One region of the Paraburkholderia sp. MM5477-R1 genome, then DNA from elsewhere that is predicted to be linked to it. Evidence: riboswitches for the same ligand, from Rfam matches in the RefSeq annotation. Region 1 holds a riboswitch; each other region holds the start of a gene.
The links. A riboswitch is a leader RNA that binds a small molecule or an ion and turns the genes downstream of it on or off. The one in region 1 is predicted to bind cobalamin.
Positions count from the first base shown of each region.

Region 2: linked by a shared signal. The riboswitch ahead of OKW35_RS02675 (HoxN/HupN/NixA family nickel/cobalt transporter) and the one ahead of OKW35_RS14485 (TonB-dependent receptor) in region 1 are both predicted to bind cobalamin.
Region 3: linked by a shared signal. The riboswitch ahead of cobA (uroporphyrinogen-III C-methyltransferase) and the one ahead of OKW35_RS14485 (TonB-dependent receptor) in region 1 are both predicted to bind cobalamin.
Region 4: linked by a shared signal. The riboswitch ahead of OKW35_RS05145 (TonB-dependent receptor domain-containing protein) and the one ahead of OKW35_RS14485 (TonB-dependent receptor) in region 1 are both predicted to bind cobalamin.

Region 1 covers NZ_JBNDMC010000005.1:464,773-469,927, reverse strand. The annotation lists gene OKW35_RS14510 (phosphoribosyl-AMP cyclohydrolase) at 1-68, opposite strand, end outside; gene OKW35_RS14505 (hypothetical protein) at 131-355, opposite strand; gene OKW35_RS14500 (Fur family transcriptional regulator) at 474-1,001, opposite strand; gene OKW35_RS14495 (PIG-L deacetylase family protein) at 1,043-1,945, opposite strand; gene OKW35_RS14490 (SET domain-containing protein) at 1,942-2,442, opposite strand; adenosylcobalamin (AdoCbl) riboswitch at 2,661-2,805, shown strand; partial or broken gene OKW35_RS14485 (TonB-dependent receptor) at 3,119-5,155, shown strand, end outside.
Region 2 covers NZ_JBNDMC010000001.1:543,603-548,757, reverse strand. The annotation lists gene OKW35_RS02685 (PepSY-associated TM helix domain-containing protein) at 1-1,249, shown strand, start outside; gene OKW35_RS02680 (copper chaperone PCu(A)C) at 1,284-1,730, shown strand; cobalamin riboswitch at 2,026-2,213, shown strand; gene OKW35_RS02675 (HoxN/HupN/NixA family nickel/cobalt transporter) at 2,268-3,329, shown strand; one part of gene OKW35_RS02670 (IS6 family transposase) at 3,827-4,336, shown strand; one part of gene OKW35_RS02670 (IS6 family transposase) at 4,338-4,550, shown strand; gene OKW35_RS02665 (hypothetical protein) at 4,655-4,879, opposite strand; gene OKW35_RS02660 (HNH endonuclease) at 5,147-5,155, opposite strand, start outside.
Region 3 covers NZ_JBNDMC010000008.1:6,383-11,537, forward strand. The annotation lists gene cobN (cobaltochelatase subunit CobN) at 1-878, opposite strand, end outside; gene cobW (cobalamin biosynthesis protein CobW) at 893-1,984, opposite strand; cobalamin riboswitch at 2,187-2,464, opposite strand; cobalamin riboswitch at 2,545-2,804, shown strand; partial or broken gene cobA (uroporphyrinogen-III C-methyltransferase) at 3,000-3,740, shown strand; gene OKW35_RS41830 (cobalamin biosynthesis protein) at 3,816-4,250, shown strand; gene cobO (cob(I)yrinic acid a,c-diamide adenosyltransferase) at 4,247-4,849, shown strand; gene OKW35_RS41840 (cobyrinate a,c-diamide synthase) at 4,853-5,155, shown strand, end outside.
Region 4 covers NZ_JBNDMC010000003.1:414,057-419,211, forward strand. The annotation lists gene OKW35_RS05135 (ABC transporter ATP-binding protein) at 1-746, opposite strand, end outside; gene OKW35_RS05140 (FecCD family ABC transporter permease) at 743-1,807, opposite strand; gene OKW35_RS05145 (TonB-dependent receptor domain-containing protein) at 1,847-3,778, opposite strand; cobalamin riboswitch at 3,870-4,134, opposite strand; gene OKW35_RS05150 (ATPase) at 4,355-4,714, shown strand; gene OKW35_RS05155 (cell division protein ZapA) at 4,711-5,025, shown strand; RNA gene ssrS (6S RNA) at 5,092-5,155, shown strand, end outside.

The DNA.
Region 1 (5,155 bases):
GAGAACGAGCGACCTTCCTCGACTTCGGCGACGGTTGTGCGAGGAGCGAATTGGAGCGAGGCAGTCATGATGGGAAGATTCTCCTGGGGGGCGGTCAGCAGGCGAGGGACCCTGGTTCACACCCGATGCGTCATGCCCGAAGTGGCGTGTTTTCCAGCGCGGCAGCAAACCAGTCCAGTACCCGTTGCAGGTGCACTTCGCCGTAGAGCCGCGAAAACCGCTGCGTCCCGGCATTGTCGGGGTCGCCGAGTACGGCCAGCCGTGCCTGGATGAACGCCGGTGTCAGCGTGATGCCGCACTCGTGCTCAATGCAGTGCTGCCAGTCATCGAAGCTCTGGGGAATCGGCGAAGTCATGGGTACGGCGGACGCCAGCAGAAAATCCCATGGTAACAGGGTTGGTTATTAATGCAACAAAGTGGCGTTAACAACCTGCTTTCGGACCCGCCAAATCAGGTGCAATGATCCTGCGTGCTCACACGCCGTGGGTCGAGCAGTCGTGGCAGGTACCGTGAATCGTGACGGCAGAGTTCGTGCTATGAACGCCGCGGCGGCTAAGCTTGCGCTCGATCCGGGCGAGCACACCGGCCAGTTCCGGATCTTCCGGAAGCGCAGAAATGTTGTGGCAATGATCGCACTCGAAATAACCAGTGGAGGTCTCGTGCTTTGCGATTGCATGGCGCCAGGCGCGGTCAGATCCCTGGATTCGGGTGAGCAGGCCAACGGCAGTCAGCCGGTCGAGGATCCGGTAGAGGGTCACGCGATCCACTTTTCCCGCACCTGTAGCGGCGCCCAGATCGCGGGCGAGTTCTTCATGCGAACGGGGCTGATCGGCGCCCTCCAGGCGTTCGAGCACGGCAACGGTAAGCGCAGTGGAGCGCAGCCCCGCCTCGCGCAGGCGCGATGGCCAGTCGGTAGGAGCGTGTGGTGGATGTTTGCGCGGAGAGTGGCGGGTAGGCATGGATGACCGTGGATGCAACTGTCCAATAATGGAATGATACATCGTCCCGCGCGGGCAAGGCCACGCGTGTCGTATGGTCGTCGTCATGGACCTGGCGGCATGCCCTGGTCGAACAGCGGTTGCAGGCCATCCTCCGCAGCGATGGCCATCGGACGCCCGACTGCCGTCTGCCGGCCGCCCGCCCAGCGCTCGAGCCGGTACAACGCGCCGAAGGCGAAGGACGGCGGTTGCATTCCGGCACCGAACACAGCCTCGCCACCGCGTCGCACGCTGTCCGCGAGCCATGACATCAGGCGCAGGTGATAGGGGTTGCGGGCAATTTCACCACGGTGGAAGGTCAGCGCCTCGATGATGGTCACGACGCTTGAGCTGTCGAGTTCGACGAGTGTGTTGGGCTGCTCCAGGGTACCCCAGAATTCTGTCTGCGCAAGCCAGACGGCGTGGGCATGGTGCTGAAGGGCGTCATGCACGAGCCGGTGGACACCGATGTGCGTCGCAGAGCCATCGCGCTCATGCGGGCAGAAGACCACGCGGGGCCGGTAGTCGTCGAACAGCGCGGCGAGGCGATCGACGTCACGGGCCCAGCCTGCCGGGTCGGCGCGGCGTCGCGCCGGCGTGACCGGCTGGCGACCGTCGAAGGCTGGATCGAGCAGCGCAAAATCAAGCCGGGTACAGGCATGGCACAGCTCGTTCCATCGTTCACTGCGGCGGCCCGGATTACTGCCTAGTGTAGCGGCGATGTTCAGTACCTCAAAGCCTGCTTCCTGCTGCAGTCTGAGCGCAAGTCCGCCGGTCAGGCATTCATCATCGGGGTGGGGCGAAACAATCAGCGCAAGCGGCCGCGTGCGGTCCACGCTCCTCGGCGTCGCTGTGCTCTGTGAGATGTCCGGAAGTGTTATCGGCTCGCGCAGCAGTGCGGCGAACGTATCGACGTACGACGTGATGACCTGCCGTCGTGTAGGGTCCCGGTTTGCGCTCCTGTTCATCGACAAAGTTTCCGGGGCGTGGCGATGCCGTCCACCTCAACCGTCGCCAGCATCGTACGGCGGCAGTTCCATGAGCGGCAGCGGCACAGGTAGTTGCGACGGTCTTCCTCAGTGGCGGGATGATCGAACTGAAGGCTGTAGTCGAAGCTCAGTTCCTCGCCTGCGCGGATCAGGCGTTTCGCATGGAGGTACACGCGCAGGATCCCCTGGCGGTCGTAGTCTTCAACCGCCTCGCAGTTCGGTGCGCAACGATGATTGATCCAGCGGGCGGCGTTCCCGCCGGTGCCCGCATCAATGCAGTAGCGTCCGTCACTCAGCGCAAACAGAAAGGTGTGGAACGGGTCTTCGGCGTTGACGGGATGCTGGCGTCGTGCTGCCGCGTGGGTAATGCGCGCCCCCCTGTATTCGATGATGCGCAAGCCGCGCGGAATGTCGGCAAGGGCAAAGACACCCTTGCCATGGATGGGACTGCGTCGGATCTGGATCAGGCGGGGCATGAATGCAGGAATGTATGCGGTGAAGCAGACTCAAGTATAGCGTTCCCTTTTCTAATTATCGCAACTATGTTGCGTTTACGATGCGGGTTAGGTATCGTTCTGCCGGAATCGCGGGCGATCCGACCGCTGGCGCGATGACCCCGACATAAAGCGGGCAGCCTGCACGTGCAGGCATGCGGTAGCCAGGCCGGGGCGCGGGGGAATTGAGTGTGCGATCGATTAGAATTGCGCACGCAAAGCCCGGAAGCTGGTGCAAATCCAGCGCGGTCGCGCCACTGTGACCGGTTTCCTGAAACCGGGAGTCAGACCTGGGCCTTGTCTTCCTTCACCTGTCATGGGGCGCGAAACCCCAGGAGAACCGTCATGACCTGCATCCTCAGTGTCCACCGGGCATCGGCTGCCCGTTGCTTCCTCTTTTTCTCCGGTCGTCTGTGTTGACCCGGTAAGTGTCGCCGGTCAGCACGGCATGCCTGGTTCGTGTTTCCGGCAATCGTGCGGGTGTTTCACTGCGTCGATGACACGGTGGATCGGCACGTGTGTCGAGCGCATAAAAAACAGGCGCACCGGATACGGTAGCGCCAGAGAAAAAAGAAAAGAGAGCAGGACAATGAAGAAAACCTCGATCCTTTCGCCGTCGCGAGCGCAGCGACGCCGCAGACGTCAGCTCACAGCGGGGATGCTCGGCTGCGCGTGGCTGATCGGCGCGTCATCCGCGTTTGCTGATGACGGCAGCGGCCCGGCGGCAGAGAGCAGGCAATCTGCGCAGGAGCCGGCACAGACGCTGCCGGCTGTTAAGGTCCAGGCATCGGGCCATACGGATACACCGGACCTGAGCACGCCGATCCGTACCGGCAGCCGGCTTGGACTGTCGAGCCTCGATACGCCGGCGAGCGTCGAGACGCTCACCGGTGAGCAGATTCAGGTGCGCGGCGACACCACGGTCAACGAGGCCATTACGCGTGCGGCCGGCTTTGCCACCGACGCGCGGCACCCGGCAATGGCGGCACTTCGGTGTCGGTGCGCGGCTTCAGCGGGCCGGAGTCGATCACGACGCTCTATGACGGCACGCGCATGTATCCTGGCGCAGGCACGGTGACCTTTCCGTTCGATACGTGGTCGGTCGACCGGATTGAGGTGCTGCGCGGTCCGGCGTCGGTGCTCTATGGCGAGGGTGGCATCGGCGGCGTGATCAACGTCGTGCCAAAGGCGCCGCAGCGCGACTACGCGACCACGGTCCAGCTCGGCGCGGGCGCCTATGGCGAGAAGCGCGTGGCGCTCGATACGACGGGCGCGCTCGGGCCCATGCTGTCATACCGCTTTTACGTGAGCGATGACCGCTCGAACGGCTGGGTACCGCGCGGCGATTCGCATACCACGGCGCTCGGTGGCGCATTGCGCCTCGACGTCGATCCGACCTTGTCATTCACACTCGACTACGACTACGGGCGCCAGAAGCCGGCACGCTATTTCGGGATTCCGGTGCTCGACGGTGCGCTCAATCCGGCGTTCCGGTACCAGAACTACAACGTCGCCGATTCCGCGATCTCCTATTACGACCAGTGGACGCGGCTGAACGCGAAGTGGCACGCCATGCCTGGCATCACGGTGCGCAACCAGCTCTATTATTTGCTGACAAACCGCCATTGGCACGATAGCGAGAGCTACGCCCTGCAACCGGATGGCGATGTGTTGCGCAGCGATTACATCGAGATCCTCCATCATCAGCGGCAGATCGGTGACCAGCTCGACACGACGATCGACGGGCATGCATGGGGCCATCAGAACCGGCTGGTCGTCGGCGCGGACTTCAATGTGATCTCGTTTGTCGATACAAGCAATTCACCATACGGCGGCTCGTCGATCGTGCCGGCATCCGGTTTCGATCCGGGCGTGTTCGACAGTCCCGATTCGACCGTGCCCGCGTTTCGCACCGTCACGCATCAGGCGTCCCTTTTTGCAGAGGACCGGTTCGAGCTGACCGACCGGCTCGCGTGGGTGAGTGGCCTGCGTTACGACCATATCGACTTCCATCGCGACACGTTCGCGACTGCCACGACTGCGGCGGCGTCGTTCGACAGGACGTTCGCCCATACCGGATGGCGCACGGGCCTTGTGTTCGCGCTTACGCCGACGCTGTCCGTGTATGGACAGTACACCACCGGCACCGACGGTGTCAGTTCGCTGATCACGCTGTCGCAATCGAACAGTCAGTTCACGCTGTCGACCGGTCAGCAGTGGGAGGCGGGTGTCAAGCAGGAAGTGCTCGGCGGCCGCGGCTCCTGGACCTTCGCGGTGTACCAGATCGTGAAACGTAACCTCGTGAGCACCGATCCGCTGAACCCGGATCTGAGCGAGCAGGTCGGCCGGCAGTCGTCGCGCGGCGTCGAATGGTCGGGCGCGCTGCGGCTGGGCGGCGGCTGGTCGGTCGAGGCGAATGCGGCGCTGCTGCGCGCGCGGTACGACGATTTCGACGAGGCGGTCGATGGTCAGAGCGTGTCGCGCGCGGGCAACGTGCCCTACAACATCCCCGAGCAGACCGCGAACGTGTGGCTCGACTGGGCGTTCGCGCCTGGCTGGCGCGCGGGAGCCGGGGTGCAGTATGTCGGACGGCGCTTCGGCGACAACGCGAACAGCGTGTCGATTCCGTCGTACACACTGGTCGATGCGTCCGCATCGTGGCGCGCAACGCGCAACCTGACGCTCGCGCTCTATC
Region 2 (5,155 bases), on a different contig from region 1:
CCTCGCCGAAGATACGTTGCTGGCGAACGCGCGCCAGGCGCTGCCGGCGGGCTCGCTAGCAACGACCGCACGCATCTCGTCGCGCGCAGATCGCAGCGCGGAGTTCATTTTCCGCCTGCCGAATGGCGAAAAGCAGAGCCTCTACCTGAATCCGTACGACGGCACGGTGCTCGGCACGCTCAGTGTCGAACACCGCTTCATGCAGATCGACCGGATGATTCACCGCAAGCTGCTGCTCGGCAAGCTGGGCGAACTGCTGATGGAACTCGTTGCGTGCTGGACGCTCGTGATGATCGGCAGCGGTATCGCGTTGTGGTGGCCCCGCGCGGGCACGACGCTGCGTGGCGCGCTGGTGCCGCGCTTCACGCTGCGCGGCCGACCGCTTTGGAAAAGCATGCACGCGGCGCTTGGCATCTGGCTCGCCGCAGGTGCCCTCGCATTCGTCGTGACCGGCTTGCCATGGACGGGCTCATGGGGCAAGCATTTCAAGTCGCTCTCGGCAAGTGTCAACCTCGGCTCTCCACCGGGCTCGTGGGGCGGACTGCCGCTACACTCGAGACTGCCGCGGGGGGCCGCTCAACTCTCAGCCGTGGTGGGCAACGCGGCCGATAGCCAGAAGGCTGGCATGGATTCGATGCCCGGCATGACGATGGACGATCTGCCGCTGCCGCAGATACCGTGGGCCGCGGGCGCAGCGACGGTACCGCAGTCGCAGGATGCCGCCCCCACGGTATGGACGCTCGGCCGCGTCGTGACGCAAATGCGTGCGCTCGGTCTGCCCGATGACTACGACGTCGCATTGCCCGCCTCCGCCAGCGGCGTATATACGGTGTCGTATTTCCCGCCGGACCCGAAGCTCGAGCGCACGGTCTATATCGACCAGTACAGCGGTGCGATCCTGAAAGATATTCGCTACGGTGATTACGGCGCGGTGGGAAAGGCGGTGTCATACGGCACGTCGCTGCACATGGGTCGCTACTTCGGCCTCGCCAACCAGATCGTTTGCGCGGGGCTCTCGCTCGGCCTCGCGACGCTTGCCTTCACTGGCTGTGTGATGTGGTGGAAACGCCGACCGGCGGGCACGCTTGGGGCGCCCGGACGTGATCGCGCCATTGCGTCAATGCGCGGCTGGAAGCTCGCGCTCGTGCTGCTCGGTGCGGTGTTTCCATTGATGGGCGTCACGCTCATCGCGGTCTGGCTGGCCGACCGCATGCTATCTGGCCGCCCGCTCCAGCCGCTGGCGGACTGAAGACGCAGTGCAACCCTGAACCCAGGAGATCAACATGAAGCCCACACTCAAATTCATTCTGTTTGCCGCGCTTTGCGGTTGCGCGGCAGGTGCTGCAGCGGCTCCCGCATCCGTGATGGTTTCGGACTGCTGGATACGCCTGCTGCCGGGCGATTTACCATCGGGCGGCTATTTCAGCGTCATGAACATGAGCGGGAAGCCGATCGACCTGACCGCCGTGCAAACTGACGCGTACGGCATGGCGATGCTTCACCAGACGCAGAGCAACGGCAGCACGTCTAAAATGGTGATGGTCCATAAGGCAACCGTGCCTGTGAACGGCACGCTGTCGTTCACACCGGGCGGATACCACGTGATGCTGGAACAGCCGAAAAAGCCGCTCAAGGTGGGGATGTCGATTCCGTTCTCCTTCACATTCAGCGACGGCGAGCAGGTGAAGGCCGAGTGCGAGACGAAAAGTCCTGCAACAATGGATCACTGAGCTGCCCTTCGTTCGGCGCGCGGTCCGATTGAAACACCCGGCGGGCGCCGCACAAACCCCAAATTTCGACCGGAGCAATGTATGCGTGCTGTCGATCGGTTGACGCGTGCGACGTTCCATCTGAATGTGGGCGCCATGCTGGCCGCTACGGTGCTCTTCGTCCCTGTCCTTGCATGGCTGCGGTCGACCGGCGAATCCCGCGCCGCGCACCTGAACTGCGAGCCGTGCCCGCGCCTTCGTCACCAGCGCCTGCTCAGGATGCCGGTGAGGGAAGCTGTCCGCGCCAGTTCTGCGCGATAATCGGCGATGCGATGGCTGCCGCAAGGCATTAATAGGGAATATGGTGAGGCGACTGCCAAGGCCATAGCTGTGCCCGCAACTGTGAGCGCGAAGTCCGACGCCATGAAGCCACTGGGCAACCGGGAAGGCGACGCCGGACGATGACGCGTGAGCCAGGAGACCTGCCACGCCCGGGATGCAAACGCGCCCGGCCCAAGCCGCCCGTATCGGGAGGTTCAACTGGCATGCGAGGAATTCATGCAACGGCGCTATCTTTCACATCTTTTCGACGACGGTCCGCATGCGCTACGCGGCAAGGTCATCGGAATCTTGTCACTGCTCATTGCAGCCAATATCGGCATCTGGATCTGGGCACTGACCGCACTTCATGGCCGGTCCGCCCTGATCGGTACCGCGTTGCTTGCCTACACGTTCGGCTCGCGTCACGCGGTCGACGCCGACCACATTGCAGCGATCGACAATACGACGCGCAAACTGATGCAGGGCGGAAAACGGCCGGTTGCCGTGGGGTTTTTCTTTTCGCTGGGTCATTCGACGATCGTCATCGCGCTGTCGATTGCCGTTGCTTTCGCAGCGGTTACGCTGAAAGCGCGCTTCGAAGGCATGAAAGCGATCGGCAGCGTAATCAGCACCTCCGTTTCAGCAGGCTTCCTGCTGGTGCTGGCAATCGTGAACGTGATGATTCTCGTATCGGTCGTGAAGACTTTCCGGCGTGTCCAACGCGGCGAGCGCCTGGTCGAGGAAGATCTCGACATGCTGCTCAACAGGCGCGGTTTTCTGTCGCGAATCTTTCGTCCGCTGTTCCGGCTCGTCTCGCGTAGCTGGCATATGTATCCGATCGGCTTCCTGTTCGGGCTGGGCTTCGATACCGCCACGGAAGTCGCGCTATTCGGCATTTCAGCCGCTCAGGCGGCCAACGGCATGTCGCTCGCGACGATTCTGATTTTTCCGGCGCTTTTTACCGCTGGCATGTGCCTGATCGATACTATCGACGGCGTACTGATGCTCGGCGCCTATGGCTGGGCGTTCATGAAGCCGGTTCGCAAGCTCTACTACAACATCACCATCACGTTCGTGTCGGTGGTCGTGGCCGTGTTGATCGGCGGCATCGAAGCGCTGGCACTGATCGCCGACAAGCTGGATGTGAAGGGTGGCTTCTGGGATATCGTCGGCGCCGCGTCGGACAATTTTGGCTTGCTCGGCTACGCGGTGATTGGCATCTTCGTCGTCAGCTGGTTGGCTTCTGTACTGTTCTACAAGCTCAGGCGCTACGACGATTTGCCCGTCAATCTCGGCTGATCAAGATTGGTTCAGACGCATCGACGGTCCGAGGTAAGAGTGCGGACGATCGGAGCCGTATGGTGGAGTGCGAAGCGCGGATACTGGCTGAGAACCTGTCCACGGCTTCGACAACCAGCGATCACTCGCGCGACAATGGCGATCCGGAAGAGCCTGAACGTGCCGGGCATTGGGCATTGAACGGATGCGCTTCTGACACCAGCCGATTGAGGCGCGCACCCGCATCGAAGCCCGAATTACGGCCCACCACGACGGCTTGGGTCTTTGTGCTCTGAATGTATTGTTATGGTTGGGCTTCGGCCGCTCCTTCTTCGCGGATAAATGACTGCTGAGGGTCGACTCCTGCCCGACGTGACCGATCAAGGCCGGGCGACTCCGCCGGTTCTACGTCGGGCGGTGGTCGGCCATCTTCTGCCGTTCGCTGACGCACCAAGCCGGGGCTCTGTCGCGCTAAGGCGATCAGGTAAAATTGATCGACCCAAATTGATACGACCAGAATGGCTATGACGGGCAAGACGCCGCGTAAGACGTTGCCGCCGGGAATCACCAAGGTGCTGAAGCGACTGCATTACCCGCTGGACGTGATCCTGCTATGCGTGCGGTGGTATGTGGCCTATTCGCTTAGCCTGCGTGATCTTGAGGAGATGATGGCCGAGCGCGGCTTCGAGGTCGACCATTCGAGCGTGCATCGTTGGGTCATCAAGCTCGTACCGTTGTTCGAGAAAGCCTTTCGCAAACACAAACGTCCGGTTGGCAAGAGCTGGAGGATGGATGAAACCTACGTCAAGGTGCGCGGCCAGTGGAAGTACTTGTATCGCGCTGTGGACAAGGCTGGCAAGACCGTCGATTTCCTGCTTCGGGCCCATCGTGACAAGGCTGCCGCCCGTCGTTACTTCGAGAAAGCCATTGCTCAGAACGGCGCGCCTGAGACCGTTACCATGGACAAAAGCGGCGCCAATCTGACCGCCATCCAGAGCATCAACGCTGAACGGGAAACGCCCATCAGAGGTCCGTCAGGTCAAGTATCTGAACAACATTGTCGAACAGGACCATCGTGCCATCAAGCGCATCATCAAACCGATGATGGGCTTCAAGAATTTCCGGTGCGCCCGCATCATTCTGTCAGGCATCGAAGTGATGAACATGATCAGAAAAGGGCAGATGAAGGACGACGGAGTCGCGCGAACCGTCGCCGCCCAGTTCTATTCGCTGATGGTATAAGGAATCCTTACCATAGTCGGATTTTTCGCCCTCGTCGACCTTATCGCGACACAACCGTTTTTCTTTGCCTGCGGGGCGCGGGCTACATACAGCGGTGGAGTCGCTCAGCCGTTCCACGACTCGACGTTCAGGACGATCCGTGCGACCGGGTTGGCCTCTGCGGACTGTGGAGCGAACTTGATCTGGGCGAACGTGACGACGCCGAGAGCGACGACCAAAAGCGCTCCGGACGCGGCGATGCGGGGAAGGTATTTCACAGAGACCTCATTTTGATGGCTAACCAGGAACCGGCGAAGCTGACAGGCGTGTCGAATCACCTTCAGCGGCATGTCTGTCCGCCAACCGGGCAACGCCGGACACGGTCGTCAGATCGCATTTGCCGATTGGACGGGGCTTGTGCAGTGCACTATAAATGGTTTATTCGCGTGCGCAGTGCGACACCCTGTCGCCAGCGGATTCTTAATTGCTTGAGCGTTTCGTGTATGAAAGATTTCTGTAGGCCGTAACGTGCCGTCATGCTATGTGGGCGATTCTCGCAGGCACGGACGATGTCGAGGTGGCCGCCTCGACAGGCTCCCCGCTGGAGCCCGCTAGACCTAGGCTAC
Region 3 (5,155 bases), on a different contig from region 1:
ATCACCTGAAACACCGGCGCGTCACCGGCGAGCGCGAGCGGCTCCGGGTCGTCGATCGCGGAAGCGGCGAACGCAGTCGTGTTCAGCACGAGCGCGACACCATCTTGCGCGCACAGCGACTGCACGACATCGCGGCTCACCGCATCCTTCAGCGACGTGATCGCGAGCGGCAGCGGATTGAGCCCTTGCGCTTCGAGCGCGTCGATCAACGCATCGAACACCGCGGTATTGGCGGCCTGCAGATGCGCCTTGTAGAACAGAATCGCGACGACCGGCGCGTCTTGCCGCCAACGCGCCTGCCAGTCGGCGACGATGGGGGTATCACGCTCGGGGTGATACAGCGACGCGGCCGGCAACGCGCGCGGCGGATCGGGTTCGCGCCCCCAGTCGAGCGCGCGATACGCGATGCAGCGCAAAAACGCCTCGGCGTTCTGCGGACCGCCCTCGCGCAGATAGCGCCACAGCTGCTGACACAACTCGGCGCTCGCGGTGCTGCGCGCGAGCAGGTTCGGGTCTTCCTGCAGATCGCCGGAAAACATCGCGAGTGTTTGCTGTTTGCGCTGCGCGAGCGCGACCACCTGCTCGATGCCGTACGGCCAATACGTTTCGCCGCCGAGATGATCGACGACGACCACGCGCGCATGCTGCAACACGTCGTCCAGATAGAAATCGACCGAGGCAGGCTGACGCAGATACGTGACGTTCGCGAGCCGCACGCTCGGAAAGCCGTCGCCGAGACGCGGCACTACGCTCGCGAGCAGCGACAGCGTGGTGTCGGCGGAACTGAGCACGACGATCTCGGCGGGCTGCTGATCGATGCGGATCACGCCCTGCGTATCGTCGACGAAGCCGCCCGGCGTCGTGCGCAGCAGATGCATGCTGGGGCGCCTGTTTATGCCGTCGCGTTCGACGTCGCGCCGAGCGCCGCGTCGAACGCCTGTTGCATCGCGTGTTGGTCGAGGTCTGCGCCGATCAGCACGAAGCGGCTCAACGCGCCGTCGCCATTTTCACCCGCTTGCCAGCGCCGGTCGAAGTAGCTCTCGAAGCGCCGGCCCACGCCCTGGATCACGAGACGCATCGCCGCGCCCTGCAGTGCCGCGAAGCCTTTGACACGGTAAATCGTGTGGGTTTCGACGAGCGCCTGCAAGGCGGCGAGCGCCGCGTCGCGCGACGGTACGGATGCCTGCACGACGACCGAATCGAATTCATCGTGGTGGTGATTGGGGTCGTCGGCGGAACCGTGGTGGTCATGACGCAGGTGGATCGTCTCTTCCGACGCCGCTTCGAGGCCCAGCAGCGTATGCAGGTCGAGCCGCCCCTGCTGCGCGCGCACGATCTTCACCTGCGGCGCAATCTCCGCGCGGATCGCGGCTTCGACCTCGTGCTGCCGCGCGTCGTCGATCAGATCGGTCTTGTTCAGAATCACCAGATCGGCCGCCGACAACTGGTCTTCGAACAACTCGTGCAGCGGCGACTCGTGATCGAGATTCGGATCGGCCTTGCGCTGCGCATCGACGGCGAGCGGGTTATCGGCGAACTGGCCGCTCGCGGCGGCCGGGCCGTCCACCACCGTCACCACCGCGTCGACCGTGAAGCCGTTGCGGATTTGCGGCCAGTTGAACGCCTGCACGAGCGGCTTCGGCAACGCCAGGCCCGACGTTTCGATCAGCACGTGATCGAGTTCATCGCGGCGCTCCGCGAGCTTTTCCATCACCGGGAAAAATTCTTCCTGCACGGTGCAGCACAAACAACCGTTCGCGAGTTCATACAATTGCCCTTCGGTCTCGACGCCGTTTTCATCGCAACCGATGCCGCAGCCTCTGAGGATTTCGCCGTCGATGCCGAGCTCGCCGAACTCGTTGACGATCACCGCAATGCGCTTGCCGCCCGCATGCTGAAGAATGTGCCGCAGCAGCGTGGTTTTGCCGCTGCCGAGAAAGCCCGTGACGATCGTGACGGGGATCTTGCGCAATTGAGTTTGCATCGTGAGGTCCATCCCTTGGCGTTGATCGGTATGCCGGAAAGTCCGCGCGTGGGTCCGCGTCGGCTGGCGAATGGAGCGAATGAAGCACGCGCAGAAGTACCAGCGATCACCAGACACGGGGACGAACGACGGCATTGCCGCGACAACGGAAATACAGAAAGCGGAACTGAGGTCATGAACGCGCCGCCGCATCCCCGCGGCGGTCGTTCTGCTTCTTTGGGCCGGTATCCGGGCTGGCGAAAGCGCCGCTTCCCCTTCCCGGCCGAGTGGTTTCTCGTCCAGTGGTGAAATGTCCACGCGAGCTTGCGCGAGGACATCGAAGCCGGCACTGCGGTGCCCGGCTATCAAGCCGGAACCGCTTTTCGCTTACCGTTGCGGGGACAGCACAGGTTAGCCGCTCCAGAGCAGGTGGCTCCCTGTTTCCCGTTTAACTGCATGCGCACGAGCGCGCACGCGAGCACCCAAAGTGCGTGCGAGTGTAGGCCCGCGGCCTTGCGCAGTCAAGCAACGCAGCGAGCCGGAAAGCGCCGCCGAGGCTTATCCGGCAAGGCGCCATGTGCTATCGTATGCGCGCGTTTGGTGCCCGCACATGCGCTCGCGTGTGCAGTTAAACGGGAAACAGGCAGCGCCTCGCGCGTTCAACCTGTGCTGTCCCCGCAACGGTAAGCGACCTGCGGCGCGCGATTCGATTCGCCTTCGATTCCGCCGTGCCGCGCATGCGTTTTTTGATGCCACTGTCCCGCGAATCCACAAACCGGGACGGGAAGGCGAAGCGCATGAGGCCGCCAGCCCGGATACCGGCCAGACGCGGAGGCGGTGCCGCATTGCATCCGTGCATCACGCGGCGCCGCCGGCCGCCGGAATCCGCGGGGAACGGATGTGAAGGCGTAGCAGCGCGGCATCGCGCGTGCCCGGATTCGCAGTTCCGCATGACCTCTATATTCACCGCCGCGCGCGCTGTCGCACGCCGCGTCTCTTCTTCCATCACCGCATGGCGCGCGCCATGCACGCCGCGATGACGCGCGCCTGGCTGATCGGCGCCGGTCCCGGCGACGTCGAACTGATCACGCTGAAGGCCACCCGTGCGCTCGCGCAGGCCGATGTCGTGCTCGTCGACGATCTGGTGAATCCCGACGTGCTGCAGTTCGCGCGCACCGACGCGCAAGTCGTGTACGTCGGCAAGCGCGGCGGCCATCCGTCGACGCCGCAAGCCGACATCGTCGCGCAAATGCTCGGGCATCTGCGCGCGGGGCGCAGCGTCGCGCGGCTCAAGGGCGGCGATCCGTTCGTGTTCGGCCGCGGCGGCGAAGAGTTGCAGGCGCTACAGGCCGCGGGTATCGAAGTCGACGTGATCAACGGCATCACGGCCGGCATCGCGGCGCCCGCGGCGCTCGGTATCGCGGTCACGCATCGTGATCACGCGCAGGGCGTCGTGTTCGTCACCGGCCACGGCGCCGGCGGCAGTGGCGAACCGGACTGGGCCGCGCTCGCCGCGACGCGCATGACGCTGGTGATCTATATGGGCATGCGCCGGCTCGGCGAGATCGCCCGCGCATTGCTCGCGGCCGGCATGTCCGCCGACACGCCGTGCGCGGCGATCGAGTCGGCGACGCGGCCTGAGCAGCGTCATGTGCTCGCGCCGCTTCGCGAGTTCGCCGAGGCGGTGGCGCGTGCGGGGCTCGGCTCGCCGGCGATCGTCGTGATCGGCGGTGTGGCGTCGCTCGCGCTGGCGCGTGATGCGGCCAAACGCGACGCCGGCGTTGCTCACGAACTGGCAGCGAGCGCGACACGACACGGACTCGGACGCGCGATCAAAACGCTGAGCGTCGGCATCGGTTGCCGCTTGCACAGCGAAGCCGCTGAGATCGAAGCCGCCGTCCGCGCAGCACTCGGATCGAATGCCTTCGAGCAGATCCGCGCGATCGCGACGATCGACACCAAAGCCAACGAAGCCGGTCTGCTCGAATTCTGCTCACGTCATCAGCTGCCGCTGCAACTGTTCAGCCGCGAGCAGATCGCCGCGGTGCCGGTCGCGTCGCCGTCGGCGGCGGCACACGCGCATCTCGGCGTCGACGGTGTGTGCGAGCCGTGTGCGCTGCTGGCGGCAACGGCGCAGGACTCCAGCACAACCGCGCAAAACGCGCGTCTAATCGTACGCAAGACCGCGCACGCCGGCATCACGGTTGCGATCGCAGCGGCGAACAACGCTGCCCTTAGCGACGCGCCCCCATCCCATCCCGCCCCTCAAAACCAGGACCCTCGATGAAAACCGATCCGGAATCGCATCAACGCATGACCGAACGCCGCCGCGAAGGCCACGAAAAGAAGCAGGCCGGCGCGACCGTCGAAAAAGGCCTGCTGATCGTCAACACCGGCACCGGCAAGGGCAAGAGCACGGCCGCCTTCGGCATGGCCGTGCGGGTGCTCGGCCACGGCATGCGGCTCGGCGTCGTGCAGTTCATCAAGGGCGCGCTGCATACGTCGGAGCGCGATTTCCTCGGCGCGATCGCGCAATGCGATTTCGTCACGATGGGCGACGGCTACACGTGGAACACGCAGAACCGCGAGGCCGACATGGCGACTGCGCGCAAAGGCTGGAACGAAGCGCGGCGGATGATCGAAAGCGGCGACTACCAGATGGTGATCCTCGACGAGCTGAACACCGTGCTGAAGTACGAATACCTGCCGCTCGACGAAGTGCTCGCGGTGATCAACGCGCGTGCGCCGATGTTGCATGTCGTCGTGACCGGACGCCATGCGCCGGACGCGCTGATCGAAGCCGCCGACCTCGTCACCGAAATGCGCGCGATCAAGCATCCGTATCGCGAGCAAGGTGTGAAGGCGCAGCGCGGCGTGGAGTTCTGAGCGATGTCGGCATCCCCCAACTGGGCTTCGTCCGGGGCGCCCCCCAAGGGGACTTCCTTCGGGGCGTCCCCCCAGGGGACTTCCTTCGGGGCGTGCCCCGCGCTGTTCATTAGCGCGCCCGCGTCGGGACAAGGCAAAACCACGATCACCGCCGGTCTCGCGCGCTATCACCGGCGGCTCGGACGTCGCGTGCGCGTGTTCAAGACCGGGCCGGATTTTCTCGATCCGATGATCCTCGCGCGCGCGAGCGGCGCGCCGGTGCTGTCGCTCGATCTGTGGATGGTCGGCGAAAGCGCATGCCGCAAC
Region 4 (5,155 bases), on a different contig from region 1:
GGATAGCCGAACGCGCGGCTCGTCAACGCGGGCGTCAGCACGTCGCGCACTGGGCCCGCATACGCGCCGCCCGCGCCGTCGAGCAGCAACGCGTGCGTCGCGAAGCGGCGCGCGAGGTTCAGGTCGTGGCACGAGAACAGCACACTACGGCGCGGTTCGCGCGTCCATGCGGCGAGCGCTTCGAGACAGTCGACCTGATGATGCAGGTCGAGATGCGACAACGGTTCGTCGAGCAGCAACAGCGGCGCGTCCTGGCACAGCACCGCCGCGAGGGCAACGCGCTGACGCTCGCCGCCCGACAGCGACAGCACGTCGCGCGCCGCAAAGTCCGCAAGGCCGAGCCGTTCGAGCGCCGCCCGCGCGGCCGCGCGATCCTCGTCGCGCTCCCAGCCCCAGCCGCCCAGATGCGGGAAGCGGTTCAGCAGCACGATGTCGAGCACGCTTGCGTTGAACGCATCGGCCGCGCTTTGCGGCATCAGCGCGCGGCGCCGTGCGAGCGGCAGCGGCTGCCAGTCGGCCACGCGCACGCCATCGAGTTCGACATGGCCCGCCGCCGGATGCAACAGCCCCGCCAGCGTCGATAGCAAGGTGGTCTTGCCCGCGCCGTTCGGCCCGGCGATGCACCAGATTTCGCCCGCATGGAACGCGTGGGTGAATGCGTCGAGCAAGGTGCGCGCGCCGGCGCGCAACGTCAGGCGCTGCGTGCTCAGCATCGAACAGGTGGGGCTGGGTTTGGCTCGTATCATCGGCGGCGTTTGAGCAGCATCCACAGGAACACCGGTACGCCGACCAGCGACGTGATCACGCCGACCGGCAATTGCGCGGGCGCGATCACGGTCCGCGCGATCAGATCCGCGCCCATCACCGCGACACCGCCGCCGAGCGCGGCCGCCGGCAGCAGCATGCGCTGATCGTTGCCGAACGCGAGCCGCAGCATGTGCGGCACGACGAGACCGACGAAGCCGATCGTGCCCGCGGTCGTCACCGCCGCGGCCGCCGCCAGCGACGCGACCAGGTACACACGCAAACGCAGCGGCATCACGGCGACGCCCAACGCCTCGGCGGCCGCGTCGCCGCGCAGCAACACGTTCAGACGCGGCGCGGCCGGCACGATCGCAAGCAACACGAGCGCGAGCGCCATCAGCGCGGTCCACGGCAGCGCGCCGCCGTTGAGGTCGCCGGTGAGCCAGAACAGCATGCCGCGCAGACGGCTGTCGGGCGCGAGATTGAGCAGCAGCGTGATCAGCGCGCCCCACCCGGCCGCGATCACCGCGCCGGTCAATAGCAAACGGGGCGACGTGTCCTGCGGCTCGCCGCGCCATAGCTCGCGACGCGCGAGGCCGAGCACCAGCAGGATCGACACGAACGCACCCGCGAACGCGCTCGCATCGACGAGCCACCATGCGCCGCCCGCGATCATCGCAACGAGCGCGAACGTCGCCGCGCCGCCCGACACGCCGAGCACGTACGGCTCGGCCAGCGGATTGCGCAGCAGCACCTGCAGCAGCGCGCCGGCGAGCGCGAGCAACGCGCCGCACGCGAAGCCCGCGAGCGCGCGCGGCAAACGCAACGTACGCACGATTTCGCCGGCGAGATCGTTGCTGCCCGTGCCGCCGAACGTGTGCGTCGGCACGAGCGCCGCAAGCACGCGCGACGGCGCGAGCGGCACGCTGCCGAGCACCAGCGACGCGCCGAGCACCGCCACGGCGGCGAGCGCGAGCCCGAGCCAGATCGCGGCCGCGCGTTTCGCGTTCATCGGGCGCGGCGTCGCCATCGCGGCGCACAGCGAAGCGGACGCGCGGCTCATCCGCGTGCGCTCACGCATGCGGCCACCCCGGCGCGCGCGTCACTGCTGCTGCCAGCCGAGCGTGAGATACGCACCGCGTCGCGGCGAGTTATACGAGTAGGCCGTTTCATAATCCTTGTTGAACAGATTGTCGATTTGCGCGCTGACGTACCACGCTTTGGTGACGTTGTAGCGCGCCGACAGATTCACGATGCCATAACCGCCGAGGTTGCCCGTGCTATCGGTACGCGGACCGCTGACGATCCACTCGCCGCCAACCCGCCATCCACCGATACTGCGATTCACCGCGAACGACCCGAACCGACGCGCGCGCCGCACGAGGTCGGTACCGTTGTCGAGATCGACCGGGTTCTGCAGCGTCACCGTTGCGCGCACGTCGGTCTTGCCGACATGACCGCTCCACGATCCCTCGAGTCCCTGCACCTTCGCACGGCCGACGTTCTCCGCGAGGTAGATGCCGGGGATCGTCTGCACGTAGTCGATCAGATTCGTATAGCGCGTCTGGAATGCGTTCAGACGCATCACGCCGAGCGCATCGGTCGCGTACTGCAAACCGGCTTCGACCGAATGACTGCGCTCGGGCTGGATCGACGGGTTGCCGCTGATCGGATAGTACAGATCGTCGAAGCTCGGCGCGCGGAACGCATCCGAATAGCTTGCGGTTACCTTCCAGCGCGACGTGATGTCGAATCCGTAGCCGAGATAGTAACTGTTCGCTCCACCGAAATCGGAGTACTGGTCGCGTCGCACGTTGGCCTGAATCTGGTTGCGGCCGAAGCGCGCGCTGTAGCCCGCGAAGACCGAATCGACGTGACGGTCGGGCGCGGCGAACGTGTCGGAGTCGAGCGTCTGGTCGAGATGCTCGTAGCCGAGTTGCAGCTTCTGGTTCGCGGCGAGCGCGAAATCGTTCTGCCACGTGTACTGGCGATTGTCGGTATCGAAGCGGCCGTTGTAGATGCCATTGGTGTTCGACACGCTGCGGTCGTCGCCCTCGGCGAGCGTGACGTGGGTGGTCCACCAGTCGGTCAGCTTGCCGTTCGCGAATACCGACACCTGACGCACCTTGCTATAGAGATTGTTCAGATCGGTCGGCTCGCCGTACGCATTGTCGTAGCTGTTGTCGTTGTTCGACTGGAAATAGCTGACGCCCGCGTCCCAGCTGTCGGTGAACTTGTGACGCAGCGACGCGCTGATGCTCTCGTTCAGATTGCCGTTTGCGTTCGGATTCGCGTTCGGCGCCTCGAGCGGATTGAGCGACGAAAAGCCGTCGTCCTTCGTGCGCGCGAGCGAGATGTTGATGGTCGTGCGGCCGTCCTGATCGAGCGCGCCGTTCACGCCGGCCGTTTGCGTCTGCGTGTGATAGCTGCCGTAGCCGACCGAAAAATTGAAACGCGGCGGATGATCGCCGCCGTCTTTCGTGAACACCTGCACGACGCCCCCGATCGCGCCCGAGCCATACAACGCCGACACGTTGCCGTTCACCACTTCGACGTGATCGACCTGATCGAGCGGAATCTGCGCGAGTTGAGCTGAGCCGAGACTCACCGAATCGACGCGCACGCCGTCGATCAGCAGCAGCGATTGCGTCGACGATGCGCCGCGCAGAAAGAGGCTCGCGGTCGAACCGGGGCCACCCGTGCGCGAGATTTGCGCGCCTGGCGCGAGTTGCAGCAGGCCGGGCAGATCGGTCGCGGTCGTGTCGGCGATGTCCTGCTGATCGAACTGCGTAGTCTGCGGGATCGCATCGCGCAACGCTTGCGGTCCGCGTTGCGCGGTCACGACGATCGGCGACAGCACGTTGCCCGACGCATCGGTGGAAGTGAGATTGGCCGCGTCGGCAACGTTTGCGGCGCTCGCAGCGGTTGCATCCGTCGCGGACGATGAAGACGCAGGCTCGGCGCTTTGCGCATGCACGACGAGCGGCAGGCTCGCGAACGCGAGGAGCGTTGCGCGGGCGATGGGGGACAGCATGGGATGACATTCCTGTGGATAGCGTGCGCGGCCTGCTTCCCCGCAGGCCGACGCGTCACGAGGCGCCCCCTTGTTTAGCGTTTTCGCGGGGGGACGTCCCTCTTTTCTGGCCGGTATCCGGGCTACGACACATCGATCCCGCCTTCCCACGCGTGACGCGCAGTGGCACACTCGCACGTTGAACTTCCAACCTTGCGATCAGGACCGACCTGCATGAGCACATCACATGCGGTCGCTTACCGTTGCGGGGGCAGCGCAGGTTCGCGCATCCGGTTTTGGCACCGCGCGCGTCCTGCTTCCCGTTTAACTGCGCGCGCCGAGAAGCGCGCGCGGGCACCAGAGTGCGGGAAGTTTACGAGCGGCCTCGCGGGGCGTCAAGAAAGGTCAACCGGAGCGCAATCGGTTCTGTTGAATGCAGGTTATTGTCCGATGGATTACCGGTTTTTTACCTTATGGTCGACGACCCGACACGCAACGAACCTGCACGTAGCGATGCTGTTACGTCTCGAAACGAGACAATTGTCGGAACCTGTAATATTCCGCGCTAAAATGCGATGTCTTTAGAGGACGCAGCACATGCTCACCGAACTCGAATCACTCTCCCAGAACATCGGCAAGCTGATTGCGATCAGCCAGCGCCACAACGAAGCGCGGCTCGCGCTCGAAGAGCAGCTCGCGCAAACGCGTGCCGAAGTGCAAGCCACGCATGCGGAACTCGCGCAATTGCGCGAAGAGCGCGACGCACTGCAGGCGGAACGCGACGCGCTGTCCGCCAAGATCGACGACGCTCAGGTGCGCCTGAATGCGATTCTCGAAAAATTGCCGCGCGCACGCGCGAGCAGCGAACCGGATAACCAGCTCGATCTGCTCGAGTCCGCCCAGCCCGGACACGAGGAAGCGGAAAGCGACGTGAGCCGACACGGAGAAAGCGCATGACCACCAAGCAGATCGAAGTATCGATTCTCGAAGTACCCTATCGTCTCGCCTGCTCGCCGGAAACGGAAGGCGCGCTGCTCGAGGCGGTCGCGCGCGTCGACGCCGAGATGAAGAAAATCCGCAGCGGCAGCAACGTGCGCGGCACCGATCGCATCGCGGTGATGGCTGCGCTGTCGCTGGCATCGGAACTGCTTAAGCTGCAAAGCAGCGTGCGACACGGAGAAGCATTTCCCGCTGAAGAAATCCGGCGTACAATGCAGCAAATGAACGAACAGCTAGGTACTGTGATCGAGCAGTACAGCTTGCAGTAAGCAGTAGTGGGCCGGTTTCGAATCGGTCACGTGTTGAACGGTTTGGGTTGTAGCTTCATCGGTTTAGCTTCCCTGCCTGGTTCGCCAAGGTCATACATTCCTTGAACCAATGCCATGTGCACGGTTGCGG